Regions from separate parts of the Streptomyces sp. NPDC048057 genome, predicted to be linked through region 2. Evidence: riboswitches for the same ligand, from Rfam matches in the RefSeq annotation. Region 2 holds a riboswitch; each other region holds the start of a gene.
What was found. A riboswitch is a leader RNA that binds a small molecule or an ion and turns the genes downstream of it on or off. The one in region 2 is predicted to bind cyclic di-AMP.

Region 1 (7,350 bases), on a different contig from region 2:
CGGGCAGCGCTCTTCGTTCTTCACCGTGCCGAAGTTCAGCTCGGTGTCCTTCGGGACCTTCTTCCCCGCCGCGGGCTCCTGGGTGCACACCTTCCAGTTGCGGTCCCAGAGCTGGTTGCGGCGCTCGCCCGTGCTGTCGTGCGAGGTCAGCATGGAGAAGCCGACGTCCTGGGCCGCGTCCTGGGCGGCCTGGAGTCCCATGCCGACGAAGTTCGGCACCGGCGTCGCGCCGGAGTCGCCCCCGGCATGCGCGACGCCGGCGGTGGTGCGGGGCGTCTTGGCCGGCGCGGCGGTCACGGTGGCGGTCACCGCGGGAGCCGGCGCCGCACCGCCCCGCGGCGTGACCGTGACGGTGGGCCCGGGCGCGGCACGACCGCCCTTCTCCCCTTCGTCGCCCCCGCCCGAAGCACCGATGCCGACGCCCATGAAGAAGAGGACGGCGGCTCCGGGAACGACGAAGCGCTTGCGCGCCCAGCCGGGTCCCTGCGGTTTCGGAGCCTGCCCGCCCCACGGCGCCTGCTGCGACTGCCCGCCCCACGTCATGCGATCTCCCCAACACGTTCTTTTGAGGCCCCGAACCTAACCGCGGCGGATCGGTGGAGACAGACAGACCGCCGGAAGGTGATGGATTCGTGATCATGATGTGTAGTTTTTGCGCTCTCCCTCGTCGCAAGTGCGCCCGCGCGACACGAGAACGGCCCCTGACCAGCAAATCGACCCCCATCTTCAGGGGCACCCTCCCTCATGGATTTCTGTACGTCCTGTACGTTTCTTACGGAAGCACAGACGGGGCCGGTCGCAGCGCGCCCGTCGAGGACCGAGGAGAGGTACGCCATGACGCAGCCCGTCGCCCGATACGTCCTGCCGCAGTTCACCGAGCGCACCGCGCACGGGAACCGCACCCTCGACCCCTACGCCAAGCTGCTCGAAGAGCGGATCGTCTTCCTCGGGACGCCGGTCGACGACACCGCGGCGAACGACGTGATCACCCAACTGCTGTACCTGGAGTACGCGGCGCCGGAGCGTCAGATCTCGCTCTACCTCAACTCTCCCGGCGGCTCGCTCAGTGCGATGCTCGCGATCTACGACACGATGCAGGTGATCACCTGCGACGTCGAGACGACCTGCATCGGACAGGCCGTTTCGACCGCGGCGCTGCTGCTGGCCGCGGGCGCCCCCGGCAAGCGCCTGGCCCTGCCGGGGGCGCGGATCGTGCTCCAGCAGCCCGCGCTCGACGAGCCGGCCCGGGGCATGCCGTCGGACCTGGAGATCGAGGCGCGGGAGATCCTGCGGCTGCGCGCCCTGATGGTGGAGCTGTTCGCCCGGCACACCGACCGGTCCGCGGAGCAGATCGCCGCCGACCTGGAGCGCGACACCTTCCTGGACGCGGCGACGGCCAAGGAGTACGGGCTGGTGGACCACGTGATCGGCAGCCGCAAGTCGTCACTGACCGGCCGCGGCTGACGGAAGGCGCACCCGTGCTCCGGCCCGAACTGCCGCCGCTGCCGGCGCTGACCCGCGCCGAGGCCGATCTGATCGACGGCTATCTGCGCATCGTGGACCTGGTGGGACGCATCAACCCCAGCCGTGGCGACCTCACGTACTCCTCGTTGCGCGCCGCCCAGGCGCTGGTGACTCAGGCGGTCGCGGTCAAGGACGCGCTGGCGCTGATGCACGACCGCGGGGAGGACGCCCTGCACGCGGCCACCCTCGCCCGGGCGCTGCGGGTGCTCGACGGCGAACGGCGGGCGCTGCGAGTCACCATCCCCGCCGACCCTGCCCCTTGACGGCCCGTCATCCGACACGTCAACCGCCATTCGGGTTCCCGCCCGGATACCTCGTTTGATGTAGTCGCGGCGCCCCCGGCCGATACGCTCAAGTTGCGCGGGACGACGATCCCTCTAGCGGAATGTCCTATTCCAGCGCTGGTGCGGGCCTCCCCCGGCGTCCACTCCCGGTGGGAAATTGCGGCGTGTCCACCTGAATGGCGCATTCGTGTTGAAACTCACATACCGCCGTTTTGACTCGGAAATCCGGCACGGCGTGGGACAAGATCCCTGGGACGACAAGCCCCCGTCACCTCGGCGGGGCGGTCCGAACGGACGCCGAGTCCTGCCGCCGTTCCGGATGACTGGTCGACAGGAGTGCTTCGGCAGGAGTGGAGGACCCGAGCAGTACGGGACGGCCGGTGCGCCGGACGTTCCTCGGGGTGAAGCCGCATCAGCGGCCGGGCACCTTCGTCCGCCCGAACCCGACAGGTCACCCTTCACAGGCGGCTGACGAAGGGTTGCGCATGACTGCGCAGATGAACGTCCCGTTCCTGATCGGCCGGGCGGGTGCGGTGTCCGCCCTGACCCTCGCCGCACTCGGTGGCTCGATGCTCGTACCGGGCGGCTCGCCCGAGGCCCAGGCAGCAACGGCACACGCGGGCAAGGCGCTCAAGGTCGCCGCGGACAAGAAGGGTTCGCCCTACCGGTGGGGCGCGGCGGGGCCGCGCCGCTTCGACTGCTCCGGTCTGACGCTCTATTCGTACAAGAAGGCGGGCAAGAAGCTGCCCCGGACCGCCCAGCAGCAGTACAACTCCACGCGTCGGGTCTCCACCGCCAAGAGAAAAGTGGGTGACCTCGTCTTCTTCCACTCCGGTCGGAGCGTCTACCACGTCGGCATCTACGCCGGGAAGGGAAAGATCTGGCACTCGCCCAAGCGGGGTTCCTGGGTGAAGCTGGACAAGATCTGGAGCAGGAGCGTCTCGTACGGCCGGGTCCGCTGACGGCGGTCCGCCGGCCCGTCAGCACACCGGCCCGCCGGGTCAGTCGGCCCGGCGAGCCGGCCAGGGCAGGGTGATCCAGACCGTCTTGCCGCCGTCCTCGGTCGGCTTGACGGTCAGCCGCCCGCCGCTGTGCGCCGTGAGGCTGCGGATGATGACCATGCCGCGGCCGTTGTCCTGGCGCACGGCGGCCGGCAGCCGCTGGGGCCATTTCGGATGGCTGTCCGTCACCCCGAGGCGCAGTTCCTCGTCCCGCTCCAGCAGCACGTCCACCCGGAAGGTGGGCGACTGGCCGAAGGTGTGCTGCACGGCGTTGGTGGTGAGTTCGGAGACGATCAGCCGGATCGTGTCGAGGGCGTCCGACCCCGCGGGAAGCCCCCACCCCGTCACCGCGCCGGTGACGAACCTCCGGGCCGCGGAGACCGAGGCGGGCTCGCTCGGCAGGGTGATGGTGGCTTCCTGGAGGTCTGCCATGGCGACGTCGTCCCTTTCCCACCGGGGCCGTGCTCCGACTTCGTAGCCGATGGATGCGCGGACGGCCGCGGACAGTGCTTCGCGCGCCACACTGCCATTCATCGCGGTGCCGGGTGAGGCGATCCGCCAAGATGCGCAGCGTTTCGTCGCTCGAAGCGGTGAACTCTACGACGCAAGGCCGTTTTTGGACACTCCTCGCGCGCCCGGTGGTGCCGTGCGCACCACGATCTCCACCGCCGCCGCGATCTGCTCCCGCGTCAGATCGGCGCGGGCGGTGAGCCGGAGCCGGGAGATCCCGTCCGGCACCGACGGCGGGCGGAAGCAGCCCACCCGGAGCCCCGCGGCGCGGCAGTCGGCGGCCCAGCGCAGCGCCGCTTCCGGCGCGGGCGCCCGGACGGACACCACGGCGGCGTCGGGCCGTACGGCCGTGAGGCCCCCCGCGGTCAGCCGCTCGTACAGGTCCGTGGCCGCCGTGCGCACCCGGCCGGCGAGCCCGGGGTCGTCGCGCAGCAGCCGCAGGGAGGTGAGCGCAGCGCCCGCAGCGGCGGGTGCGAGGCCGGTGTCGAAGATGACCGTACGCGCGGTGTTGACGAGGTGGTCGATGACCCGGGCGGGGCCGAGGACCGCCCCGCCCTGGCTGCCGAGGGACTTGGAGAGCGTGACGGTCGCCACCACGCCGGGGGCGCCGGCGATCCGGGCCGCGTGCAGGGCGCCGCGCCCGCCGTCGCCGAGCACGCCGAAGCCGTGCGCGTCGTCCACCAGCAGGGCCGCGCCCCGCCGGGCGCAGACGGCGGCGAGTTCGGCGAGCGGCGCCGCGTCGCCGTCCACGGAGAAGACGGAGTCGGTGACGGCGATGGCCCGGCGCCCCGGGTGGGCGTCCAGGGCCTTGCCGACCGCTTCGGGGTCGGCGTGCGCGCTGATCGCGGTCTCGGCCCGGGACAGTCGGCAACCGTCCACGATGGAGGCGTGGTTGCCGGCGTCCGAGACGATCAGGCCCTCGCGCCCGGACAGCGCGGTGACGGCCGCCAGGTTGGCTGCGTAGCCGGACGCCAGGACCAGAGCGGACTCGAAGCCGCAGAAGGCGGCGAGTTCCCGTTCGAGTTCGGCGTGCAGGGCGGTGCTGCCGGTGACGAGGCGGGAGCCGGTGGAGCCGGCGCCCCAGCGGCGGGCGGCCTCGCCGGCGGCCCGGGTGATGTGCGGGTGGCGGGTGAGCCCGAGGTAGTCGTTGCCGGCGAGGTCGAGCAGGTCGCCGTCGGCGGGGCGGGGGCTGAGCGTGCGCACCAGCCCGGCCCGCTCCCGGTCGCGGGCCGCGTCGTCGAGCCAGTGGAAGGGGTCTGGGTGCAAGGCGTTCGGCTCCTCGTACGGCTCGTGTCACAGGCCGCGCTTTTGTAGGCAGCTCACAGACCCTAATCGCCGGCGCCCGGGTAACCCATGTGGTCATACACACACTTCGTCGCGGCGCTGTTGTGGGGTTTCGACTTTCCCCGGAGGAGTTCGGTAGGCCAGGATCGGCGCCATGGACCTTCTGGACACGCTGGTGGAGAAGGGGCTGCGGCGCGAGCTGCCGACCCGGGAAGAAGCGCTCGCCGTCCTGGCGACCTCCGACGACGACGTGCTCGACCTGGTGGCCGCGGCGGGCCGGGTGCGCCGTCAGTGGTTCGGCCGTCGGGTGAAGCTCAACTACCTCGTCAACCTCAAGTCGGGCCTGTGCCCCGAGGACTGTTCGTACTGCTCGCAGCGGCTGGGGTCGACGGCGGGCATCTTGAAGTACACCTGGCTGAAGCCGGACGAGGCGTCCGAGGTCGCCGCGGCCGGGGTCGCGGGCGGCGCGAAGCGGGTGTGCCTGGTCGCCAGCGGGCGCGGGCCGACGGACCGGGACGTCGACCGGGTGTCGAAGACCATCGAGGCCATCAAGGAGCAGAACGAGGACGTGGAGGTGTGCGCCTGTCTCGGGCTGCTCTCCACGGGGCAGGCGGAGCGGCTGCGCGCGGCGGGCGCCGACGCGTACAACCACAACCTCAACACGTCCGAGGGGACGTACGGCCAGATCACCACCACCCACACCTACGAGGACCGGGTCGACACCGTGCGGCAGGCGCAGACCGCCGGGTTGTCGGCGTGCTCGGGGCTGATCGCGGGCATGGGCGAGAGCGACGAGGACCTGGTCGACGTGGTGTTCGCGCTGCGCGCGCTGGACCCGGACTCGGTGCCGGTGAACTTCCTCATCCCCTTCGAGGGCACCCCGCTCGCGAAGGAGTGGCACCTCACCCCACAGCGGTGCCTGCGGATCCTCGCGATGGTGCGGTTCGTCTGCCCGGACGTGGAGGTGCGGCTGTCGGGCGGGCGCGAGATCCATCTGCGCACCCTGCAGCCGCTCGCGCTGCACGTGGTGAACTCCATCTTCCTCGGCGACTACCTGACCAGCGAGGGGCAGGCCGGCCAGGCGGACCTCGACATGATCGCGGACGCTGGCTTCGAAGTGGAGGGCGCGGGCACGACGACGCTGCCGACGCACCGGGCGGGCGGCGGCTGCGGTTCGCCCTGCTCGGCCCCCGGACCGGACGTCCCGGACGCTGAGGGCGCTGAGGGGTCCGAGGAGGGCGCGGGCCAGCGCACGGACGCCGGGCGCCCGGACCTGGTGGCGGTGCGCCGCCGGGGCGCCGGCACCGAGGTGGCCCCCAATGCCTGAGGCCCCGCCCGCCGTGGACGTCGCCGAGTTGCTGGCGCTGGACCGGGCGCACGTGTGGCATCCGTACGGGCCGATGCCCGGCCGCGCGGACCCGCTGGTCGTGGAGTCCGCCGCGGGCGTACGGCTGCGGCTGGCGACGCCGGTGCACGGGCACCGCGAGGTCGTCGACGGCATGGCGTCCTGGTGGTCCGCCCTGCACGGCTACAACCACCCCGTCCTGAACGAGGCGGCGCGCGGTCAGTTGGAGCGGATGAGCCATGTGATGTTCGGCGGGTTGACGCACGAGCCCGCCGTGCGGCTGGCCGAACGCCTGGTGGAGATCACCCCCGAGCCGCTGCGGCACGTCTTCCTCAGCGACTCGGGCTCGGTCTCCGTCGAGGTCGCGGTCAAGATGTGCCTCCAGTACTGGCGCTCGACCGGCGACCGCGCGAAGCGACGGCTGATGACCTGGCGCGGCGGCTACCACGGCGACACCTGGCAGCCGATGTCCGTGTGCGACCCCGACGGCGGCATGCACGCGCTGTGGAGCGGGGTGCTGCCGGAGCAGGTCTTCGCGGACGCACCGCCGGCGGCGTACGAGCAGGCGTACGCGGACCACCTGCGGGAGTTGGTGGCCCGGCACGCCCACGAGCTGGCGGCGGTGATCGTCGAGCCGGTGGTGCAGAACGCGGGCGGGATGCGCTTCCACTCCCCCGCGTACCTGCGGGTGCTGCGCGAGGCGTGCGACGAGCACGGCGTCCTCCTCGTCTTCGACGAGATCGCCACCGGCTTCGGCCGCACCGGGACGCTCTTCGCCGCCGAGCAGGCGGGGGTGAGCCCCGATGTGCTGTGTCTCGGCAAGGCGCTGACCGGCGGCTATCTCTCGATGGCGGCGACCTTGTGCACCTCGCGGGTGGCCGACGGCATCTCGCAGGGCGAGGTGCCCGTGCTCGCCCACGGTCCGACGTTCATGGCCAACCCGCTCGCCGCGTCCGTCGCCCTGGCCTCCGTCGACCTGCTGCTGTCGCAGGACTGGGCCGGGGAGGTGCGGCGCATCGAGTCCGCGCTGCGCCGGGGGCTCGCCCCCGCGACGGCCCTGCCCGGGGTGGTCGACGTGCGCGTCCTCGGCGCGATCGGCGTCGTCCAGCTCGATCACGCCGTCGACATGGCGGCGGCCACGGACGCGGCGCTGCGGCACGGCGTGTGGCTGCGGCCGTTCCGGGACCTGGTGTACGTCATGCCGCCGTTCGTGATGGACGACGAGGACCTGGCGACGGTCTGCACGGCGGTGCTGGCGGCGGCGTCGGCATCGACGGCCGCAGCGGCGGACGCCGGGCGGCCGTGGCCGCGGGCTGAGCCGACTCGACGGAAGAACGGAAGCGACACATGAACGTCATCGTGGTCTCGGGCACCGGGACGGAGATCGGGAAGACCGTCGTCA
Region 2 (7,350 bases):
GACCCCGTGATCCGCGCCGGTCGCCGCGAGCCGTCGGAGGCCGACGGCTGGACGTACCACCAGGTCGGCGGGGCGGGGCGGGCCATGCAGGCGCTGCGGCTGATCGTGCCGTACGGAGCCCAGGGCGATCTCGTGCGGGTGCACCCCGGCGAGGAGTGGCTGTACGTGCTGGACGGGCGAGTACGGCTCAGCCTCGGCGAGGCCGTGCACGAACTCGGCCCCGGCGACAGCGCCCACTACGACTCGCTCACCCCGCACCGGATCGCGGCGGCCACCCGCGACGGCGCCGAGATGCTGTTCGTGCACACCCTGCTCCAGAGCCCGGACATCCTCCATCCGCACCTCTGACGCCCGCGGTCCCCACGCACCCGTCCGCACTTCCTGACATCCGCACTTCTGGTCCGGCCCGCTGGGGCCGGGGAAAGCAGAGGCCAGTCATGACCGAGAACCCGACGGCGCCCGAAGGCGCCGCACTGCCCGACCCCGCCGCGTCCCGGCGGGAGAAGAAGGAGGAGGGGAAGTTCCCGAAGGGCATCTGGATCCGGCTCTTCGCCTACCTGGTCGCCGGCCACGTCTTCGCCGGCTTCCTCTACCTGCTCTTCGAGGTCGGCGCCAAGTAGCCCCGCTGGCCCGGGCGCGTTCGCGTCAGGCGCCGTCCCCGTCGACGAGGCGCGCCCGCAGCCGCTCGCGCGTCTCGGGGGTGAGGCCGAGGCCCTCGGTGAGGTAGGGCTCGATCCCGCCCCAGGTCTGCTCGATGGCGTCGAAGGCGGTGTGCAGGTACTCCGCCCGGGCGTCGAAGAGCGGGCTCAGCAGCTCCATGACCTCGGCGGACATCCCCGCCGGCGCGCCCTCGGCGCGGCGCACCAGATAGCGGCGGTGCGGGTCGTTGGACTTGAGGTAGTCCGCCTCGACGGCCTCCCTCTCCACGCCGACCGCGAGCAGCGCCACGGCGACCGACAGCCCCGCGCGGTCCTTGCCCGCCGCGCAGTGCATCAGCGCCGGCACGCTGTCCTGCGCGAGGGCGTGCAGCACCTGGCTGTGCTCGGCCGTGCGCTGGGTGATGATCATGTGGTAGGAGGCGATCATCCGGTTCGCGGCCTGGCCGTCGCCCAGCAGGGCGCGGAGCTGGTCGAGGTCGCCGGAGCGGACCATCTGCCAGAACTCGGCCCCGTCGGCCGGGTCGCTCAGCGGCAGGTTCACGTTCCGCACGCCCGGCAGCGTCACGTCCGCCCCTTCGAGGCGGATGTCCGCCGCGTTGCGGAAGTCGAAGATCGTGTGCAGGCCGAGGGAGGTCAGGAACGAGGCGTCCTCGCCGGTCGCGTGGGCCAGGTGTCCGCTGCGGAAGAGCCGACCGTGCGCCACGGTCCGACCGTCCGTCGTCGGGAGCCCGCCGACGTCGCGGAAGTTACGGACCCCGGTCAGTTGGGGTTCGGTCGAGGGGACCTGCGGCACCTGCTGCGTCACGAAGGCTCCTGGAGAAGTCGCTGCCGCCGGCGCTCGTCGCCGACTGTGGCGTGTTCCCGACGATACGACATCGGTACCTGGGGCAATCATCGTCAGGGACCGGTCCCCGGCCCGTGCCGCACCCCGCCTCCCCGCGCCCGTGCGCGCGACCTGGACGCGAGCGTCATCCGACTCCGACTCCGACGTTGATGACCGCCGAGGAAACGTCTCATCTGTCCGGATTGATTGAGTAATGCGCTCTTCGGTATAACGTGCCCCGGCTATGGGGGAGATGGGCGCCCCTCATGAGCAGGATCACAATGGTGACGTTGTGTGGCGGCTGTCCGGAAAGGGGATGCGTCCGGCGGGCGGGAGTTGACGGGGCGGCGTCCACGGAGGGTGACTGCCGGCGGCCGGCGCGATGATCCATGTGGTCCGGGCGCGGGCCGTCATGGCTTGTTCCTGGCGATGTGGCCGGTTTACGGTCACGGCACTCCGGACGGACCGCCTCATCCTGCCGCCGCCCGGATCATCACCCACCCACCTGTGGCAGGAGCGGGGGACCCAGGTAGTACGCCGGTCCGGACTCCGGACGGCTCGGGGTGAAGTCGCGCCCAGCGCGCGGCCGGGCATCTCCAGCTCGAACCCGACAGCTCACCTCGCAGGCGTCGGAGAGGAACAGCACCATGTCCGCACAGGGCAAGCACCGCCGTCCCAAGTCGACGGCCTTCACCCGTGGATTCGTCGCCGCCGGCACCGGTGGCGCCGCCATCGCCCTTCCCCTGATGGGCGCCACCGGCGCGCACGCCGCCGAGCAGACCGCGCCCGCGGCCCCTGTCGTCGCCCCGGTCTCGGCCTCCGCCGCCCCGGCCGCAGAGAAGGCCGCCGCCGCGCCGACCACGTACGTCGTGGTCATCGGCGACCACCTGTCCAAGATCGCCGACGAGCACCGGCTCGACGGCGGCTGGCAGCAGCTCTACCAGGACAACCGCGCGGCCGTCGGCGAGAACCCCTCGCTGATCCACCCCGGCCTCAAGCTCACCGTCGGCGCGCAGGCCGACGGCAAGGGCGCCGCGAAGGCGGAGAAGCCGGCCGAGAAGCCGGCCGAGAAGCCGGCCGAGAAGCCGGCCGAGAAGAAGGTCGAGAAGCCGGCCGAGAAGAAGACCGAGAGCGACAAGGTCGAGAAGAAGGTCGAGCCGAAGGCCGCGCCCGCCGCCCCGGCCGCCCAGAAGGCGACCGGCGGCACCACCGCGCCCGCGGAGTCCTCCGACTCCTCCACCGGCACCAGCAGCGGTTGGGCCGCCCCGCTCGCCAACGCCCAGGTCTCCACCTCGTACCGCGCCTCCGGCGCCATGTGGTCCAGCGGTTACCACACCGGTGTCGACTTCGCCGCGCCCACCGGCACCGGCGTCCGCTCCATCGGCCCCGGCTCGGTCGTCTCCGCCGGATACAACGGTGCGTACGGCAACGAGGTCGTCATCAAGCACACCGACGGCACCTACTCCCAGTACGCCCACCTCTCCTCCCTCTCCGTCTCCGCCGGACAGAGCGTGACCGGCGGGCAGTCGATCGGCCAGGTCGGCTCCACCGGCAACTCCAGCGGGCCGCACCTGCACCTGGAGGTCCGCACCGGCCCGTCGTACGGCTCGGACATCGACCCGGTCGCCCACCTGCGCAGCCACGGCGTCTCGCTCTGACCCCGGCGCACCGCGCCACCGGCCGCTGACCCGGCCCTCCCGAATCCCCCACGGAGCCCTCCGTTCCGTGGGGGATTCGGCGTATTCCCCATCACCTCGCCATCTCCGGTGTGATAAATCACTGCGCGTCAACCCCTCCCTACGGTCGCGTAGGTCACATCTGTAGGGCGAAGATGAGTTCTTGTGGCAGACGATTCGAGAACAGAGAACAAGGGCGGATTCGGGTCGTACGCAGCCATCGGTGACAGCTTCACCGAGGGCGTGGGGGACCCGGGACCTGACGGAACGTACGTCGGCTGGGCGGACCGGTTCGCGGTCCTGCTGGCCGACCGCAAACCGGAGCACAGCTTCCGGTACGCCAATCTCGCGGTGCGCGGCAGGCTCCTCGACCAGATCGTGGAGGAGCAGGTGCCGAGGGCGAAGGAACTCGCCCCGGACCTGGTGTCGTTCTGTGCGGGGGGCAATGACATCATCCGACCGGGCAGCGACCCGGACGACGTGGCGGAGCGCTTCGAACGAGCCGTGTCCCAACTGACCGCAGCGGTCGGCACGGTCATGGTGACCACCGGATTCGACACCCGGCACGTGCCGGTCCTGCGCCACCTGCGCGGCAAGGTCGCCACCTACACGGCGCACGTGCGGGCCATCGCGGACCGCTACGGCTGCCCGGTGCTGGACCTGTGGTCGCTCAAGTCGGTCCAGGACCGCCGGGCCTGGGACCCCGACCGGCTGCACCTGTCGCCCGAGGGGCACACCCGGGTGGCGCTGCGGGCGGCACAGGTCCTCGGGCTGGAGGTGCCGGCCGACCCCGACCAGCCGTGGCCGCCGCAGCCGGTGCGCGGCACCCTGGAAGTACGGCGCGACGACATCCACTGGGCCCGTGAGTACCTGGTGCCGTGGATCGGGCGGCGGTTGCGCGGCGAGAGCTCGGGCGACGACGTGGTGGCGAAGCGGCCGGACCTGCTCCCGCTGTGACGCCGCGGCCTCACGACCGCCCGACCGCATGACCCCGTGATCGAGCGGGCCCCGCCGGGACGCGGCGGGGCCCGTCCGACTACCCGGCCGGGTGCGCCGGGATCCGTTCCAACACGCCGCCGGCGAACACGTCGTACAGCGGCAGCGACTCCAGGTGGACGTAGCCGATGTGGCAGTCGCACACGGCCAGCGGACAGGCCCGCGGACGCAGTGCCGCGCGGTACGACCCGTCGTAGAGGTTCCCCAACTCGGCGGGGACGAAGTGACAGCGGCGCACCGTGCCCGACCCGTCGACGGAGACCACCGACTCACCCGTACGACACGGCAGCCCCGCCGAGGGGTGCGGCCGGCGGCTGTACGGGAACAGCGGGTCCAGCGCGGTCCACTCGTCCGCCGCCTCGTCCGAGTACGCGTGTCCCTCCGCCGCGTTCACCCACAGATAGACGTGGTCCGGCAGTTCGGCGCGCAGCCGGCGGGCGTGCTCCAGGTGCTCGGGCAGCCCCACGATCCCGACGCTGAAGCGCACCCCGCGCCGTCCCAGCTCGTGCGTCTTGGCGAGGAACCGTTCGTACGGCGTCTGCCCCGGGTGGTATGTGCACCACAGCGCCAGCGCGTCCAGGTCGGCATCGGCGAGCCAGTCCGTACGGCAGGACAGATTGGTCTGGATGGCCACCCGCCGCACGTGCGGCAGCCGCGACAGCTCCACCATGGCACGTCGGTACCAGGAGCGGACCAGGCCCTCGCCCCACGGGGTGAACAGCACCGACAGCCGGTCCTGCGACTGCTCCGCCACCCAGCCGGTGAACCGCTCCAACGCCGCCCGGTCCGCACGCAACTGCTCCGGGCTGTCGCGGCGCTTGGCGAACGGACAGTACGGACAGTCGTAGTCACAGGACGCCAGCGGCCCCCGGTACAACACCGTCAGATCCATCGTGCGCCCCTCACTTCGGCTCGTACGCGGCCATGCGGGCGCGCACGGCGGGGGAGAACAGCTCGGGACCGAGGGCGTCCGAGTGCGCCAGGCCCTCGGGTCCCAGCCGGAGCAGGTCGGCGGGGGCGGACGCGTCCAGCCAGCCGCGCGCCGCGAAGCGCTCCAACTCCGGACCGAAGTCGTCGTCCACGTCCCCGCCGAAGCGCGCGCGGTACTCCGCCCGCGACATGCCCTCGGCCTGGAGCAGGGACTGCAACAGATGGCGGCGGTGCGCCTCGTCGTCGTCCACCGCGTAGCCGACCTCGGCGCGGGTGAAGTCCTCGGTGCGGGTGTACGCGTCGATGATGCCGCGCACCTCGGCCGTCGCCACCGCGTAGTCGAACGAGTAGTGCAGCCGGGAGGTGTACGAGCGGGCGCCGCAACCCAGGCCGATCATGCCGTCCGTCTGGCAGGCGTGGTCGTCGAAGGCGGCGGCCGGCGCCCCGCGGCGCCGGAACATCCGCATCGACACCTGCTCGTAGCCGTGGGCGACGAGGTGGTCCCGGCCCTGTCGGTAGAAGGCGAGGCGGCGGGCGTCCCAGGCGTCGTCGTCGCTGCGGGCCCGACCGCCGAGCCCGGTCAACGGGCGCACGTACAACGGGTAGAGGTACAGCTCCTCCGGCTGCCAGGACATGGCCGCGTCCAGGGAGTAGCGCCAACTGCGCGGGGTCTGGCCGTCGATGCCGTAGATCAGGTCGACGTTGAGCACCGGGACGCCCGCGTCGCGTATGCGGTCGAGCGCGGCCACCACCTCGGTGCCGCGCTGGGGTCGCACCGCCGCCTTCGCCTCCTCGGCGACGAAGCTCTGCACGCCGATGCTGACGCGGGTGGCGCCCCGCTCGGTCAGCACCGCCAGCCGGTCGGCGGTGGCGGTCGCCGGGGAGGTCTCCACGGAGAGCGGCACGGCCGAGAGGTCAGCCCCCATGCGCTTCTCGGCGATGTCGCACAGCCGGTCCAACTCGTCGGCCGTCAGGAAGGTGGGGGTGCCGCCGCCGAAGGCCGCGGCGGCGAAGCGCACCGGGCCGTCGTCGCCGAGCGCGTCCCGCACGGCGGTGGCCTGGCGGTCCAGCGCGTCGAGGTAGCGGGTGGTCAGCTCCCCGGGCGCACCGATGCGGGTGAAGAGGTTGCAGAAGCCGCAGCGCACCTCGCAGAACGGCACGTGCAGATAGAGCGCGAGCGCGTCCTTGCGCTCCGCCGCCCACAGCGTGCTCAGCTCGGGGCGGTCGTCGAGGGGACGGTACGCCGTCTTGTGGGGGTAGGCGTACACATAGCTCTGGTACGGGCGGGGGCGGTCCGCGGCGCTCATGCGGACGCCGCCGACGTCCGGGCCGGGGCCGCCGCTGCGGACGGCTCCAGGAAGAAGTTCGCGTACGGCACGGTCCACACGGCCGGGTGCGCCAGGCGGTGGCCGGTGTAGCCGTCGTCGCCGTAGGCCGTGCCGTGGTCGGAGCAGACGATCGCGAAGCAGCGCCGACGGCTCGCGGCGGCGGCGAAGAGCCGGCCGACGTGCCGGTCGACGTACTCCAGGGCGGCGGCGTGGGTCTCGCGCGAGTCGCCCGCGTCGGCGCTCGCGCCGGGCAGGTGGAACCAGTTGGGCTGGTGCAGCGCGGGCACGTTCACGAAGAGGAACAGCCGGCGCTCGGGCGGCAGCGCGGCCACCACCTCCTCGGCGCGCGCCACCTGGGCCTCGAAGGAGGTGGGGGAGGCCACGGAGAACTCCGGCTCCCAGTGGCTCTCCTGGAACAGGCCGGGCAGCACCGAGCCGAGCGGCCCCTGCCGGTTGAAGAAGCCGACGCCGCCGATGCACACCGTGCGGTACCCCTCGGCGGCGAGGGCGGAGACCAGGTCGGGGGAGTCGAAGACGTAGGTGCGGCCGGCGGTCGTCTCGCTGCCCGCGAAGCGGGCCGCGAACAGCCGGGGGTGCGGCCCGGGGGCGGCCGGGGTCGGCAGGAACCCGGCGAACATCGCCTGGTGGGACGCGTAGGTGAAGCTGCCGGGCGCATGGCGCTCCTGCCACCGGCCGTCGGGCAGGTGCCGGGCCAGGTTCGGCAGGCGGCCGGCCGCCGCCAACTCGACGGCGACGTCGTAGCGCAGCGTGTCCAGGGTGACGAGCAGCAGGTCGTCGCGGCCGACGACCGCGTTCATGTCCGGGTCCGCGTTCATGGCCGGGCCCGGACGGGGGTCCGGTACCGGGCGAGGGGCGGTCTCAGTTTCGGTGTCGGTGTCAGACAACGGCGCGGTCATGGGTGGTTCCTCGTTCGTGCG
Region 3 (7,350 bases), on a different contig from region 2:
GAGCCGCGTTTCCCCGGCGGGCCCGCCGCCGACCCCGCCGGATCGCACCACGAGCGGCGGATCCGGAGTTTCCAGCCGCGGCGGAGCCGGGTGACCACCGGGCAGGAGGACGCGCTGCGGCGGCTGTGGGGCGCCTGGGGGCTGGACATCGACGGGCGGCGGGTGCTCGACCTCGCCGAGATGTTCGACGGGCTGCCCGTCGTCCTGGAGATCGGCTTCGGGATGGGCGAGGCCACCGCCCGGATGGCCGCGGCCGACCCCCGCACCGGCATCCTCGCCGTCGACGTGCACACCCCCGGCCAGGGCAATCTGCTGGCCCTCGCCGAGCGGAACGGCCTGACGAACGTCCGGGTCGCCAACGGCGACGCGATCATCCTGCTGCGCGAGCAGCTCGCGCCGGGCGCGCTCGACGGGATGCGGGTGTACTTCCCCGACCCCTGGCCGAAGAAGCGCCACCACAAGCGCCGGCTGATCCAGCCCGAGTTCCTGACGCTGGCCGCGCGCTGTCTGAGGCCGGGCGCGGTGCTGCACTGCGCCACGGACTGGGAGCCGTACGCGGAGCAGATGCTGGAGGTGCTCTCGGCGCACCCGGACTTCGAGAACGCGTGCGCCGACGGCGGCTTCGCGCCGCGGCCCGACTTCCGGCCCCGTACCCGCTTCGAGGGGCAGGGGCTGGACAAGGGACACGTCGTACGGGACCTCCTCTTCCGGCGCGTGGCGCCCCCCGCCGGTTCCGGTCCCGAAGGCGTCCCCCAGCAGCAGGCCGCCCCCACATCGTCCTGACGGGGCCGTCACCGGGCCGGTCCGCGGCCACGGAAACCGATTCCGCCTCGCCGACTGTCACTGGTCCTCGTTAGGGTCGTCGGGTGTCCGAGCCGCCGCCCCCTCCCCGGTCCGCGCCCCAGCAGGCGCAGCCGGTGTTCGACGCGCTGCCCGAGCGCTCCCACTGGCGCTACAAGCCCCGTCGCGCCTCGCAGCTGTGGCGCAGCAGGGCGATCCGCGTCGGGGTGCTGATCACCCTGCTGGCGCTGTGCGGCCTGGTGATCCTCGCGCTGGTGCGGGAGCAGACGGGCACCCGGGGCTTCCTCGTCGGCCTGGGGCTGGCCACCCTGCCCGTTCCACTGCTGCTCGCCGCGTTCCGCTGGCTGGACCGGGTCGAGCCGGGCCCTTGGCGCCACCTCGTCTTCGCATTCGCCTGGGGCGCGTTCGCCGCCGCCCTGGTGTCGCTCACGGCGAACACCTTCGCGGCCCGTTGGATAGCCACCGCCACCGCCGACCCCTCCAGCGCGGACACGCTCGGCGCGACGGTGGTGGCCCCGGTCGTCGAGGAGAGCGCCAAGGCCGCGGCCGTCTTCCTGCTCTTCTTCTTCCGCAGACGGGACTTCACGGGCCTGGTCGACGGCGTCGTGGTCGCCGGCTTCACCGCGACCGGCTTCGCCTTCACCGAGAACATCCTCTACCTCGGCCGGGCCTTCGACGACGACCAGTCGACGGGCTCGGAGGGCTTCGAGTCGATGACGGCGGCGACCTTCTTCGTACGGATCGTCATGTCGCCGTTCGCGCACCCGCTGTTCACGGTGCTCACGGGCATCGGTTTCGGGCTGGCCGCGCTGGCGGCCCGCCGGCGCAGGTTCCGCCGCACCGCCCTGCCGCTGCTGGGGCTCGTCCTCGCCATGGGCGTGCACGCGCTGTGGAACGGTTCGGCGTCGATGCTCGGCCCGTTCGGCTTCTACGCGGTGTACGCGCTGTTCATGGTCCCGGCCTTCGGCCTGCTGACGTGGTTGACGATCTGGTCCCGGCAGCGGGAGTTGCGCACGGTCTCCACGGCGCTGCCGGCGTACGCGGCGGCCGGCTGGCTGGCGTCCGCCGAGCCCTCCGCGCTGGCCTCCATGCGGGCGCGCACCGCGGCCCGTGACTTCGCCCGGCGTACGCAGGGGTCCGCGGCGGCGCACGCGGTGGCGGAGTACCAGCGCTTCGCGACCTCGCTCGCCTTCCTCCGCCACCGGGCGCAGCGCGGCGCGGTCGACCCTGACTTCGTCGCACGGGAGCAGGAGTTGCTGCACCACATGTGGCGGCGCAAGGAGGTGGCGAGCCCGGCGCTGACGTACGCGGCCCGGGCGACGGGCGCGGTCCGGGTGCCCCCGCCGTACCGGGACTACGAGGGCTACAACCCGTACCGCGTGTGACGCGGGGACGTATCGCTGGCCAAGATCCGGCGGAAAAGACCGACGGCCCTGGCGTCGGGGGGTGACACCAGGGCCATCGGCGATTTCGGGGACGGCGTACGAGCACGGCCGGCAGCCGGCTGAGGGCGCACGAGCGCGCCCCATGCCCAAGAGCCGGAAGAGCTCAGGGAACTCAGCAGTGCGAGGAAGCCGGCGCCCGCTCGTCGCAGCCGTCGTCGGGCCAAAAGCTCAGGGCCCGGGACTCGCTGCTCAGACGTTGAGGTTCTTGCTCTGCAGCCAGGACGCCGGGTTGATGGTGGCACCGCCCGGGGTCTTGACCTCCATGTGCAGGTGCGCACCGGAGACGTTGCCGGTCGCGCCCACGCGCCCGACGCCGTCGCCCGCGACGACCTTCTGGCCCGCGCTCACGCCGACCGTCTGCATGTGGGCGTACATGATCTCGGTGCCGTCGTTCAGCTCCAGGATGACCTGGTAGCCGTACGCCGGGCCGGACCAGCCGGCGAACTTGACCGTACCGGCGCCCACGGCCTTCAGAGGGGTGCCCGCCGAGGCGACGAAGTCGAGGCCGGTGTGCTGGCCGGAGGACCACATCGAACCGGACTGGCCGTACGTCGCCGAGATGCTGTACGAGGAGAGCGGCAGCGCGAACATCTTCGCGAGCTTCGCCTTGCGCTCCTCCTCCGCCTTGGCCTTGGCCTCCGCCTCGGCCTTCTTCTTCTCGGCCTCGGCCTTCGCCTTGGCCTTCGCGCGCGCCTCCGCCTCGGCCTTCTCCTTCGCGGCCTTGTCGGCGGCGGCCTGCTTCGCGGCCTCGGCCTGGGCCTGCTGCTGCTCGGCCTGCTGGAGGATCCTGGAGCGCAGGGCCTCGCCGGCGCCGCCTTCGGCGGTGGCGCCCATGGCCATCAGCTCGCTGGAGCCTTCGGTGGACGGCTCGTTACCGTCATCGTCCTTGCCGTCGCCGCCCCCGAGACCGTCGGGGAGGGAGATGGCGACCGGGGGCTTGTTCTGGGCGGTGGCGATGCCACCCGCGCCGACCGCGGCGATCACACCGACGCCGAGGACGGTGGAGCTACGGGCGAAGGCCCTGCGCTGCTGGCGCAGGACGCGGTGGCGACCGCGCGAGGAGCCGACCGTGTCCGCGCTGGGGTTCCACTCGCCGTACGAGCGCTCGGCCCCGTTTTCGCTGAAGGCACCGGTCCTGGAGGACCCGGCAGGAGCTTCCGGGGCAGGGCTGTTGGACGCCACTGAGGCGTACTCCTTTCCTTCCTTCTCGCCTACCGGGTTAGCTGACGGGTTCGGAGCAGGAAGGTCTCCTACGGAACGCTTCGCAGGCTGCGAAGCATCCGATTCACCCCAAGAGGTGGTTCCCCGGTTCCCTTGCGGGATTCGGCGCGTGCGCACGGCGTCGCCCTGACGGCGACTGGGACGACCGCGCTGCGTTATCGAACGTTAATAGACACCCGGACCGGATTCCAAGCCGGTCCCCATGATCGTTAACGAAGATCGCGGAACCAACCGGGACACAAGCGGCCGGATTCGGGCGACTTGAGCGGCCCGAACGAGGTTTAACCCGCACCTCGACCCTGCCATGGCCCTGACAGTACGTCAGATGGCGTGCTCCGAGCAGTCGTTCGACTACGCTGCGTGGACCGTCGGCGGGAGCTGGGGTCTCTCCTACGGATCAGGCCCTAGGCGGGCCGGGTGACCGCCAGCAGCGCCATGTCGTCCGTGGAGCCGCCCCCGGTGTGCCGGCGGACGTCGTCGATGAGCGCGTCCAACAGCTCCCCCGGGCCCGGGAAGGCGCGCCCGACGAGCCGGCTGCCCGGCTCATAGAAGGCTCCGGACGCGTCCCGCGCCTCCGACAGGCCGTCCGTGTAGAGCAGCAGCGTCGCCCCCGGCGGCATCGGGTGCTCGTCCACCCGGTCCGGCCACTCCCCCAGCGACTGCATTCCGATCGGCAGCGCCGGCTCCCCCGGCGCCAGCCGCCCCAACCCTCCGTCGCCGCGCAGCAGCAGCGGCTCCGGGTGCCCGCGGTTCACCAGCCGTACGACCCCGAGGCCGTGCGGGATCTCCGCGATGACCGCGGTGGCGAACCCCTCGAAGGCGTCCACGTCGGCCTCGCCCCGCCGCCCCGCCTCCCGGGTCAGCGCCCGCTCCAGCCGCTCCGCCACCCCCTCCAGGGCGCTCTCCTGCTCGGCCGCCTCGCGGAACGAGCCGATCAGCACGGCCACCGCCTCCACCGCGCCGAGCCCCTTGCCCCGTACGTCCCCGACCACCAGCCGCACCCCGTGCGGGGTGTCCTGCACCGCGAAGAGGTCGCCCCCGATGAACGCGTCCGCGAGCGCCGCCTCGTACCGGGCCGCGATCCGCAGCCCGCCGATCTCCTCGGCGGGGGTGGGCAGCACGGCGCGCTGCGCGGTCTCGGCAATCACCCGGGCGGAGGCCAGCCGCTCGTTGCTGCGCGCGACGACCCGGTTGATGAAGAGCGCGAGCACCGAGACGGTGAAGACGGTGGTCAGCTCGGTGTACGCCTGGGTCTGCCCGAGCGAGTGGTTGTAGACGTCCAGGGCCAGCTCGGTCAGCACGGCGAAGGCGCCGGTCGCCAGCGTGACGGCCCAGGAGAAGAACGGGGCGGCGATCAGCGGGGCGGCGGTGAACATCGGCACCGCCGTGAACTTCCCCGGGGTCGAGAGGTCGTAGACCACCCCGACGATGATCATCAGCGCCGGCAGCATCCGCGCGAAGCGCCGGGCACCGAAGTTGTTCCGCTGCTCTTCCTCCGCCACGGGTGCTCTCCTCCCCCCTCAGCCTCGGTGCGGCGGGCACGGACGGCGAGCCGGCTGGGCCGGTCGGGGGACGCCCGTGGAGCCCGGGCGGGCGGGAGAACGGGAGAACGACCACGGCCCGGCACTCGAATCGAGTGCCGGGCCGTGGCCTTCAGTAGCGGGGACAGGATTTGAACCTGCGACCTCTGGGTTATGAGCCCAGCGAGCTACCGAGCTGCTCCACCCCGCGTCGGTGAACACAACTCTACGCCATCCGGAGCAGTGCTCGCGACCACCTGGGGCTCAGTCGATGATCACGGGGGTCTCAGTCGGTGAGGTTCCGCTCCGCGTACGCCGCCATCGCGTCCCGCACGAAGACCGCCGTCCCCTCGCCGTGCCGGTCGTAGTGGCGCCCGAAGCGCGGATCGGCGACGTACATCTCGCCGAGCCCGGCGAAGTGCGCCTTCGACGGGGCGCCCATCAGGGACTGCCAGGCGTACATCCGCCGGGTGACCTCCTGCGCCACCTCGCCGTCGGCCGGGTGCCCGTCCCCGAGGGCCCGCCCGTAGTCCCGGGCGATCTCGTCGTGGGCGCGCTGGTGGTCCCGGCGTTCCCCTTCACTCAGCGAACGCCAGGTGCGGTCGCTGCGCTCCCAGGCGTCCGCGCCCCAGCGTTCGGTCACCTCCTGCTCGTACTGCGTGTGGTCGAAGCCGTCGAGCACGTCCTCAGCCATCGGTTCCTCCCCTCGTTCGGTCTTGTGCAGGGTGGTTCGCACCGAGGCGATCTGCCGCCCGATGCGCTTCCGCTCCAGCTCCAGCAGCCCGAGGTGGGCGCGGAGCGCGGCGGCCGTGTCCCGCTGCCCCGCCAGCACCTCGGCGATGGCGGGCAGCCCGAGCCCCAGCTCGCGCAGGAGCAGGATGCGCTGGAGGCGCACCAGCTCCTCGGCGCCGTAGTAGCGGTAGCCGTTGGCACCGACCCGGCACGGCTCCAGCAGCCCGATGTCGCCGTAGTGCCGCAGGGTGCGGCTCGTCGTGCCGGCGCGTCGGGCGACCTCTTGGATCGACCACTCCATGACGTGAACGGTAGAACTTGACGTTGCGTAAAGGTCAACCGGCAAAGAACCCGGGCAAGGCGGGCGTCAGGGGACGAGCCGGTCGGCGCGCATCCGGAGGTAGCGCGCCTCGGGTGCGCTGAGGGTCAGCCCGGCCGCCCGTCGGTACGCCTCGCGCGCGCCGGCCACGTCCCCCGAGCGCTCCAGCAGATGGGCGCGGACCGCGTCCAGCCGGTGGTGTCCGCTGAGCCGGTCCGCCAGCCGGTCGACCTCGGCGAGCCCGGCCTCGGGCCCGCGCACCATCGCCACCGCCACCGCGCGTCCCAGCTCCGCCATCGGCTCGGGCGCGATCTCCACCAGCAGGTTGTACAGCGCGAGGATCTGCGGCCAGTCCGTGTCGTCCGCGCTGGCCGCCTCGTCGTGGAGCGCGGCGACGGCCGCCTGGAGCTGGTACACCCCGGCCGGGCCCTGTGCCAGCGCCTCCTCGACCAGCTCGGTGCCCTCGGCGACGGCGTCCCGGTCCCAGAGCGTGCGGTCCTGTTCGTCGAGCGGGACGATCTCGCCGTCGGGCCCGGTACGGGCCGCGGCACGGGCCTCGGTGAGCAGCATCAGCGCGAGGAGCCCGGTGACCGCGCCCTCGCGGGGCAGCAGCAGCCGTATGCGCCGGGTCAGCCGGATCGCCTCGTGCGCCAGGTCGGAGCGGTGCAGCCGGGCGCCCGACGTCGCCGTGTACCCCTCGTTGAAGATCAGGTACAGCACCTGGAGCACGGCGGCCAGCCGCTGGTCCCGGTCGGCGGGCCCGGGCGGCCGGAACGGCGCCTCCTTCACCTTCAGCTTCGCCCGGCTGATGCGCTGGGCCATCGTCGCCTCGGGCACCAGGTGCGCACGGGCGATCTCCGCGGTGGTCAGTCCGCCGACGGCGCGCAGCGTCAGGGCGATCTGCGCGGCCGGCGTCAGATCGGGGTGGCAGCACAGGAAGAGCAGGGTGAGGGTGTCGTCCTCGCTGGGGGCGCGGTCGTCGCCGGGCGCCGGTGCGGTGAAGGAGTCGCGCGGGGCGAGCTGCGCGGCGCTCTCCTCCCGGCGGCGCCGGGCCTCCTCGCTGCGCAGCAGGTCCGTCAGCCGGCGGGAGGCGACCTTGATCAGCCAGCCGCGCGGATTGTCCGGAGTGCCGGTGGCGGGCCACTGCTGGGCGGCGGCGAGCAACGCTTCCTGGACGGAGTCCTCGGCCAGGTCGAAGTGCCCGTAACGGCGCACCAACGCACCGAGGACCTGCGGCGCGTGATGGCGCAGCAGGTCCTCGATCGTGGGCGTACGACGCGTGTTGCTCATGTGGTCGTACGTATCACAGGCC
Region 4 (7,350 bases), on a different contig from region 2:
AACTCGTACGAGCCGTCCTTGTAGAACTCGGAGGCGGCGACGTCGAGCGCGAGCGCGATGTCCTTGCCCGGGACGTAGCCGGCTTCCTTGATCGCCTCGATGATCAGGTCCAGCGCGGCGCGGTTGGAGTCCAGGTTCGGCGCGAAGCCGCCCTCGTCGCCGAGGCCGGTGGACAGGCCGCGGCCCTTCAGCACCTTCTTGAGGGTGTGGTACACCTCGGTGCCCCAGCGCAGCGCCTCGGAGAAGGACTCCGCGCCGATCGGGGCGATCATGAACTCCTGGATGTCCACGTTGGAGTCGGCGTGCGAGCCGCCGTTCAGGATGTTCATCATCGGAACGGGCAGCAGGTGCGCGTTCGGGCCGCCGAGGTAGCGGAAGAGCGGCAGGTCGGACGCCTCGGAGGCGGCGTGCGCCACGGCGAGGGAGACGCCGAGGATGGCGTTGGCGCCCAGCGACGACTTGTCCGGGGTGGCGTCCAGGTCGAACATCGCCTGGTCGATGAGGCGCTGCTCGGTGGCGTCGTAGCCGACGAGCTCCGGGCCGATCTGCTCGATGACGGCGAGGACGGCCTTCTCGACGCCCTTGCCCTGGTAGCGGTTCGGGTCTCCGTCGCGGAGTTCCAGGGCCTCGAAGGCACCGGTGGAGGCACCCGAGGGCACGGCGGCGCGGCCGGTGCTCCCGTCGTCGAGGCCGACCTCGACCTCGACCGTGGGGTTGCCTCGGGAGTCCAGGATTTCCCGGGCTACGACGACGTCGATGGACGGCACGAGCATCTCCTTCTGGGATGTGACGCGTGGGGTGCGGGCTCAGCGGCCCAACGGCAAGAGCCTAACCGGCTGGGGGGCGCCGACCGGCCGCTGCCCGCCCCCTGGGACGAAAAAGAGTGCGAAGAACTTCACCCCGGCCGAAAGGCGCACAGCTACTGCCGGGTAACGCCTCTCAACTGCGCGGATGCCTGCTCAGACGCGGGCCATCGACGATCGGCGCGGGCGCGCGGCGCACCCGTGACACACAGAACCCCGGGCCGGCGCGTACGGGGGAAGCGCGCCGGCCCGGGGCCGTGAGTGGCGAACCCGTGGGGGGTCGGGTCGGGGTGACGGCCCGTGGGTTCGCGACGGGTCAGCTCAGGTGGAGCTGCTGACCCGGGTAGATGACGTCGGCGTCGTCCACGACGTCCTTGTTCAGCTCGAAGAGCTTCTGCCAGCCGCCCTCGACCTGCTCGGTCTCGGCGATCTTGCTCAGGGTGTCGCCGGACTGGACCTCGTACTCGCCGTCGCCCTTCTCGAAGCCGCCGGCCTTCGGCGCGGACTTGGCCGGGGCGGACGGGCGCTCGGAGCGGGTGGTCGGGGCCTCGGCGCGCTCCTGCGAGGGCTGCGCCTGCTGCTGCTTCGGCTGCTCCTGCTTGGGCTGCTGCTTCGGCTGCTCCTGCTTCGGGGCGGGGGCCTGCTCGGCGCCGCCGCCGTTGTACGCGGCCTTGGAGAGGCCGACGCCGCAGCTCGGCCAGGCACCCTTGCCCTGGCCCGCGAGGACCTTCTCGGCGATCTCGATCTGCTGCGACTTGGAGGCGAGGTGCGCGTTCGACGCGTACTTGGTGCCACCGAAGGCGGCCCAGGTGGAGGCGGAGAACTGCAGGCCGCCGTAGTAGCCGTTGCCGGTGTTGATGGACCAGTTGCCGCCGGACTCGCACTGGGCGACCTTGTCCCACTCGGCGGCGGTGGCGGCGGAGGCGGAGGTGGCGCCCACCAGCGGGGCGGCGATCGCGGCGGTGGTGATGCCGGCGAAGGCGGCGAACTTGGCGGCCTTGGACGGGCGGCGGTGCTTGCCCTTGCTGGAAAACAGCATGGTGGATCTCCTCACCGACGCCTACGAGGTGAGCTGTCGGGTTCGGGCCAAGTGAGTTGCCCGGCCGCGCGCTCGGCGCGGCTTCACCCCTAGGGCGTGTCTGACGGATCTGGCTGGGCTCGCGTGCCCTGACACCGCGCCTCGCCGCGTTGTCGTCGGTCGCCGACGCTCCGCGTCGACTCCCTCCTCCGCCTTGATATCCACGGCACCAGACCCCGCTCGCTGGTCCAGCCCGATCCATCAGACACGCCCAGCCGGTGTCCGTGCCCCGGGTCTCCCCGGGGTGGACGGGACCGGCACGTACGTGGGTCCCCCGCTCCTGCCTTCGGCGCTCTCGCGACGACTGTTCCCCCCGACCGACGGCAGGATTCGGCGTGACGGTCAGTGGTGCCCGCTTTGGCGAGCGGTCAGACCGTAAACACAGCCCTCCCCGATGTTCAAAGAAGGAACATCGGGGAGAAAACGCCCATCACGGCCTTCCGGAAACCTCCGTTTCCGCAGGTGGGGCACGGAATGCGTCGTTCCGCTCGGCCACGGAAGCCCGTTCGAGCAGAGAGACACATGTCTCACTTACGCAGAAACGGACAAAAGCCGGCAAAACCCTGCCTCAACGTGCCCCGGAATCGGGCTACTTCACCCCGAGGTCAAGGTTCTGACCAGGCAGGATCAAGTCGGGATCAGCGCCGACCGCGTCGCGGTTGGCCTCGTACAGCGCCGGCCAGCCTCCGGGGAGGTCCTGCGCGTCCGCGATGGCCCAGAGGTTGTCCCCGGGGCGGACGGTGTACGTGCCGGGCGACGCGGTCGCGGTGTCCCCGCCGGCCTCGCCCTTCTCCTTCTGGACGTCGGCGGCGGCACCCGGGTTGCCCGGGGTCGCGCCGTCCTTGCCGGCGCCGCTGTCGGTGCCGGTGCCCGTCGAGCCGCCGTTCTGCTGGCCCTTCGCCGGTGCGCCGGCCGCCTTGCCCGGGTCGGCGGGCTGGACGGAGTCGCCGCGGCCGGGCGTGTCGCTGCGCGAGGCCCGGGTGTCGTCGGTCGCGCGCTGTTCGCCCGCGCCCTTCCCCGCACTCTTCTCCGTACCCTCGCTCGTGCCCGAGGGGTCCGGGGTCGCAGGAGTCGCAGGAGTCGCCGAGGATTCGGTCGCGGCCGGGCCGCGGTGCTTGCCGCCGGCCTTCTTGCCCTCGTCCGCACCGGTTCCCGGCCCGACGCCGTTGCCGACGCCCTGGGTCGAGGTGGGGGACGGCACGGCCGGCACGGAGGGCGTCGGCAGCGCGCCCGGGTCGACCTTCGGCGCCTTGACGCCCGGCAGCCCCGCGTTCGCCCCGCAGGACGACCACGCCAGCGGCCCCTGGGCGGCCAACACCTTCTCCGCCACCGCGATCTGCTGCGAACGGCTCGCGAGGTCGGCGCGCTCCGCGTACTGCGCACCGCCGAAGGCGTCCCAGGTCTCCTGCGAGAACTGGAGCCCGCCGAAGTAGCCGTTGCCGGTGTTGGCGCTCCACTGCCCGGCGCTCTCGCACTCCGCCACGCGGTCCCAGACGGCGGAGTCCGCGGCGGACGCCGACCCCGCGCCCAGGAGCGGGATCGCGATCGCGGATCCCGTCACCCCCGCGGCGACGACGAGGGCCGGGGCCTGGCGAGGACGGCGATGTCGACCATTCCCGGAGAGCATGCGGTTGCCTTTCGCTGACGGCTGAGACGGGGGTGAACGTAGCCGGACTCCAACGTCAGTCACAAGTCGATGCAGCCGGGATAACGCGAACATCACAGAGTTGATGCTCCGTCAGTAAGTTGGAGCTCCGAACTCCACGGGAAGCGTGCGCAGTCCACGCATGATCAGACCACCGCGCCAGCGCAAATCGGTCGGATCCACGGCGAGTTGCAGGTCAGGGAGGCGTCGCAACAGGGTCGCCAGCGCGGTCTGCCCCTCGATGCGGGCGAGTGGCGCGCCCAGGCAGTAGTGGATGCCGTGCCCGTACCCGAGGTGCTGATTGTCACGTCGGGACAGATCGAGGACGTCGGGCCCGTCGAAGCGTTCGGGGTCGCGGTCGGCGGCGGCGAGCACGACGAGGACGGGGTCGCCCTCGGCGACCCGCTGCCCGCCGATCGTCAGCGCCTCGGTGGCGAACCGCCAGGTCGCCAGCTCCACCGGCCCGTCGTAGCGCAGCAGCTCCTCCACGCCCGTCGCCAGCAGGTCGGTCTGACCCGCCGCCAGGGACTCCTGGAGCAGGGCGCGCTGCGCGGGGTTGCGCAGCAGGGAGTACGTGCCGTTCCCGATCAGGTTCACGGTCGTCTCGAACCCCGCGAAGAGGAGGATGAACGCCATCGCGGCGACCTCGTTCTCGGTGAGGTGCTCGCCGTGGTCGCTGGCCCGGATCAGCCCGGAGATCAGGTCGTCGTCGGCGCTCTCGGCACCGAGCGTCTCCCGCTTGCGGTGGATCAGCTCGGCGAGGTAGCCGCGCATCTTCTTCACGGAGCGCGCCACGCCGCCGCGGGGGCCGCCGCCGTGGCGGATCATCATCCCCGCCCAGTCCCGGAAGTCGTCCTGGTCCTCGGCGGGCACGCCCAGCAGGTCGCAGATCGCGTAGATCGGCAGCGGAAAGGCGAACTCGTGGATCAGGTCCGCGCTGCCGCGGTCCGCGAAGCCGTCGATCAGCCGGTCCGTCAGCTCCTGCACGCGCGGCGCGAAGGCGGCGACGCGGCGGGGCGTGAACGCCTTGGAGACGAGCCGGCGCAGCCGGGTGTGGTCCGGCGGGTCGATGTTCAACAGGTGCGTCATCAACTCCGCCTTGCGCTCCCCCGGGATCCCGGTCTTGCCCTTGGCGTGGGCGGGCTCGTCGTGGTGCGCCGGATTCTTCGACAGCCGCGGGTCGGCGAGGGCCTGCCGGGCGTCGGCGTACCGGGTGACGAGCCACGCCTCGACGCCGCTGGGGAGGGTGGTGCGGTGGACGGGCGAGTGGGTGCGGAGCCAGGCGTAGGTGGGGTAGGGGTCGGTGGCGAACTCCCAGGTGAAGAGCGGGGGTGTGGGTTGGCCGGGAGTCGCGTGCATGCGCCGACGGTATCCCGCGGGTACGCGTACGCTGGCGCGCGGCCGGGTGGTGGGCTTGCCGCACGTTCCCCCGCGCCCCAGTGCCCTGCGGGCATGGGTGCCCCGGCGCCCCTGACCCACCCGCCGTAGCCCCACAGGTGCGCTGGTCTGTGCAGACCGTGCGTGGCTTGTCGCGCAGTTCCCCGCGCCCCTGAAAACCCTCCGTCCCGCAGGTAAGCGACGAAGGGGAAGCGACTCAGAGGCGCTGGGGGTACCACCGTGCCCGCAGGGCACAGGGGGCTATTGGCGACCGACGACAGGGCGGAGTGGGGGTACCTCCCGGGCCGAAGGCCCAGGGGGAGCGGCACCAGGGCACGCGAGCCCAGCAAGGTCCGTAAGACACGCCCTAGCGGGACGACTCCGTTGCGCGGATGGACGCGTGGTACGCGCGGGTCGCCGCGCGGAGGGCGGATTCGGGGTCCACGCCCGACGCGTCCGCCGCGACCGCCAGCGCCAGCAGCTCGTACCCCACGCCCTCTCCCGCGGGCAGCGGAACGTCGAGCCCCGCCGTGCGGACGCGGGACGCGAGCTTGCCCGCGAGGGCGAGCGCCGGCTGGCCCAGGGGGATCCCGTCCGTCACCGAGTCGCGCTGCTTCTCCGTCGCCTTGGTGCGCAGCCAGATGTCCCGCACCTCCTGCGGCGTCCGCGCCGTCTCCGTGCCGAAGACGTGCGGATGGCGGTTGATCAGCTTGTCCACGATCGTCCCGGCGACGTCGTCGACGGAGAACGGCTCCTCGGGGTCCTCCTGCGCGATGCGCGCGTGGAAGACCACTTGGAGGAGGACGTCGCCCAGTTCCTCCCGCAGCTCGTCGCGGTCGCCCTGTTCGATCGCCTCGACGAGTTCGTACGCCTCCTCGATCGCGTACTTCGCGAGGTCCTCGTGGGTGGGCACCGACGACCACGGGCACTCGACCCGGATGCGGTCCATGACCTGGACGAGGTCGAGGAGCCGGGCGCCGGGGAGGTCGTACGAGCCGGGCAGGAGTTCCAGCGCGGGCATCGCGACGCGGCCGGAGCCGGCGAGGCGGGCGAGGCCGTCGGTCAGGGCGCGGTCGCCCTCGCCGGTGACCAGGACCACCACGGTCGCGCCCCCGGCGCAGGCGTCCACGAGGCCCTGCGCGTCCGGCACCGATCCGGTCACCTCGACCCCGGCCTCCCGCAGGTGCGGCAGCTGGGGGTGGGCGGGGTCGGCGCAGAGCACCCGGTCCGCGGTGCGCAGGGTCTGCCACGCGGGCCAGGACAGCAGCCCGGGGGCGACCCGGTGGCTCGTGGTGAGCAGGACGATGCGGCCGGTCGGACCGGCGTCGGCGGGCGCGGCGGCGGAGGTGTTCGTGGTCACCCCACGAACCTACCTCCGCCCGCCGGGCGCCCTTACGCCGTCGCCGGCACGGCCGGCGGCTGCTGCTGCTCGCTGACCTGGGTGATCCACGCCGCCTTGTAGTCGCCGAGCTCCAGCTTCTGGTCGTTCCAGGTGCCGAAGCGCGGGTTCACGTCGATGTCGAGGGACTTCGCCGCGGTGGTGAAGGCCGCGTTCAGCTTCTGCTGGCCCTCGGCGGGGTCGTTGGTGCCCATGGAGCGGGCGAGCTTGTTGATCAGGATGTCGCGTTCGACGACGGCGTCGAGCTGGTCGGGGGCGACCCCGCGCTCCTGGAGGTACGCCGTGGCCAGGCCCTCCTCGCCGCCGAAGCGCTGGGCGAGCATCTCCCGGCCCTGCTGGAGTTCCTTGCGGGTGACGGTGACGCCCGCGTCGTCCGCGGCCTTGTGCACCACCTGGTTGACGATGAGGTCGTACAGCTTGGCCCGGCTGAGCTGGCCGGTCTCCCGGACGAGCTGTTCGCCCTGGGGGGTCTTCTCCTGCGCGGTGCGCACGTCCTTGACCGCGGCCTGGACCGTGGACACCTCGATCCGCTCGCCGCCGACGACGGCGGCGGCGCCCGGGTGCGCGTCATTGCCGCAGGCGGTGAGGAGGGGTGCGGCCGACAGGAGCGCGGCGGAGACGATGATCGCGGTGCGACGACGACGGCGGGGCAAGGGAGCCTCCAGACGAGGTTTGTGCGACGAGTCACAAAGTCCTGCGGTGATCGATGGTAGGCAGTCCGCGGTGCCCGGGCCACCACTTCGCCGCCACTGATTCGAACCAACGACCCCGACGCCGCCGAAGATGCGGCCCGCCGCGGCTCAGTGGCGGTCGGCCGACCCCACCGGCTGGCGCTCGCCGCCCGCGTCGCCCGGCTCCGGCCTGAGCATGATCGTCCGGGAGACGACGAAGGTGATGGGGATCGCCGCAGCCGCCGCGATCAGCGGCGCGTACCGGCTGCCCATGCCGAAGACGCCCACCAGCAGGTAGACGCCGGTGGTGGTGACGACGAAGTTCGCCGCGTTCGTCAGGGGGAAGAGGAGGAACTTCCGCCAGGTGGGACGGGTCC

Region 1: linked by a shared signal. The riboswitch ahead of AB0E05_RS15225 (C40 family peptidase) and the one ahead of AB0E05_RS23970 (peptidoglycan DD-metalloendopeptidase family protein) in region 2 are both predicted to bind cyclic di-AMP.
Region 3: linked by a shared signal. The riboswitch ahead of AB0E05_RS05485 (M23 family metallopeptidase) and the one ahead of AB0E05_RS23970 (peptidoglycan DD-metalloendopeptidase family protein) in region 2 are both predicted to bind cyclic di-AMP.
Region 4: linked by a shared signal. The riboswitch ahead of AB0E05_RS29720 (transglycosylase family protein) and the one ahead of AB0E05_RS23970 (peptidoglycan DD-metalloendopeptidase family protein) in region 2 are both predicted to bind cyclic di-AMP.

Annotation. Positions count from the first base shown of each region.
Region 1 is NZ_JBEZNF010000011.1:140,802-148,151, forward strand. Features, by position in the region: gene AB0E05_RS15210 (PASTA domain-containing protein) at 1-543, opposite strand, end outside; gene AB0E05_RS15215 (ATP-dependent Clp protease proteolytic subunit) at 835-1,464, shown strand; gene AB0E05_RS15220 (hypothetical protein) at 1,479-1,787, shown strand; cyclic di-AMP (ydaO/yuaA leader) riboswitch at 2,094-2,290, shown strand; gene AB0E05_RS15225 (C40 family peptidase) at 2,294-2,770, shown strand; gene AB0E05_RS15230 (ATP-binding protein) at 2,810-3,241, opposite strand; gene AB0E05_RS15235 (8-amino-7-oxononanoate synthase) at 3,407-4,585, opposite strand; gene bioB (biotin synthase BioB) at 4,758-5,930, shown strand; gene AB0E05_RS15245 (adenosylmethionine--8-amino-7-oxononanoate transaminase) at 5,923-7,299, shown strand; gene bioD (dethiobiotin synthase) at 7,296-7,350, shown strand, end outside.
Region 2 is NZ_JBEZNF010000020.1:169,327-176,676, reverse strand. Features, by position in the region: gene AB0E05_RS23985 (XRE family transcriptional regulator) at 1-348, shown strand, start outside; gene AB0E05_RS23980 (DUF6126 family protein) at 438-620, shown strand; gene AB0E05_RS23975 (tyrosine-protein phosphatase) at 646-1,464, opposite strand; cyclic di-AMP (ydaO/yuaA leader) riboswitch at 1,971-2,124, shown strand; gene AB0E05_RS23970 (peptidoglycan DD-metalloendopeptidase family protein) at 2,130-3,140, shown strand; gene AB0E05_RS23965 (SGNH/GDSL hydrolase family protein) at 3,324-4,115, shown strand; gene AB0E05_RS23960 (STM4011 family radical SAM protein) at 4,195-5,046, opposite strand; gene AB0E05_RS23955 (STM4012 family radical SAM protein) at 5,057-6,391, opposite strand; gene AB0E05_RS23950 (STM4013/SEN3800 family hydrolase) at 6,388-7,230, opposite strand; gene AB0E05_RS23945 (STM4014 family protein) at 7,310-7,350, opposite strand, start outside.
Region 3 is NZ_JBEZNF010000004.1:41,234-48,583, forward strand. Features, by position in the region: gene trmB (tRNA (guanosine(46)-N7)-methyltransferase TrmB) at 1-783, shown strand, start outside; gene AB0E05_RS05480 (PrsW family intramembrane metalloprotease) at 867-2,186, shown strand; gene AB0E05_RS05485 (M23 family metallopeptidase) at 2,436-3,428, opposite strand; cyclic di-AMP (ydaO/yuaA leader) riboswitch at 3,440-3,585, opposite strand; gene AB0E05_RS05490 (PP2C family protein-serine/threonine phosphatase) at 3,872-4,969, opposite strand; tRNA gene AB0E05_RS05495 (tRNA-Met) at 5,125-5,198, opposite strand; gene AB0E05_RS05500 (MerR family transcriptional regulator) at 5,274-6,020, opposite strand; gene AB0E05_RS05505 (sigma-70 family RNA polymerase sigma factor) at 6,087-7,328, opposite strand.
Region 4 is NZ_JBEZNF010000030.1:92,523-99,872, forward strand. Features, by position in the region: gene eno (phosphopyruvate hydratase) at 1-773, opposite strand, end outside; gene AB0E05_RS29720 (transglycosylase family protein) at 1,120-1,842, opposite strand; cyclic di-AMP (ydaO/yuaA leader) riboswitch at 1,846-1,967, opposite strand; gene AB0E05_RS29725 (transglycosylase family protein) at 2,471-3,508, opposite strand; gene AB0E05_RS29730 (cytochrome P450) at 3,620-4,885, opposite strand; gene AB0E05_RS29735 (nucleoside triphosphate pyrophosphohydrolase) at 5,271-6,263, opposite strand; gene AB0E05_RS29740 (SurA N-terminal domain-containing protein) at 6,296-6,955, opposite strand; gene AB0E05_RS29745 (GtrA family protein) at 7,103-7,350, opposite strand, start outside.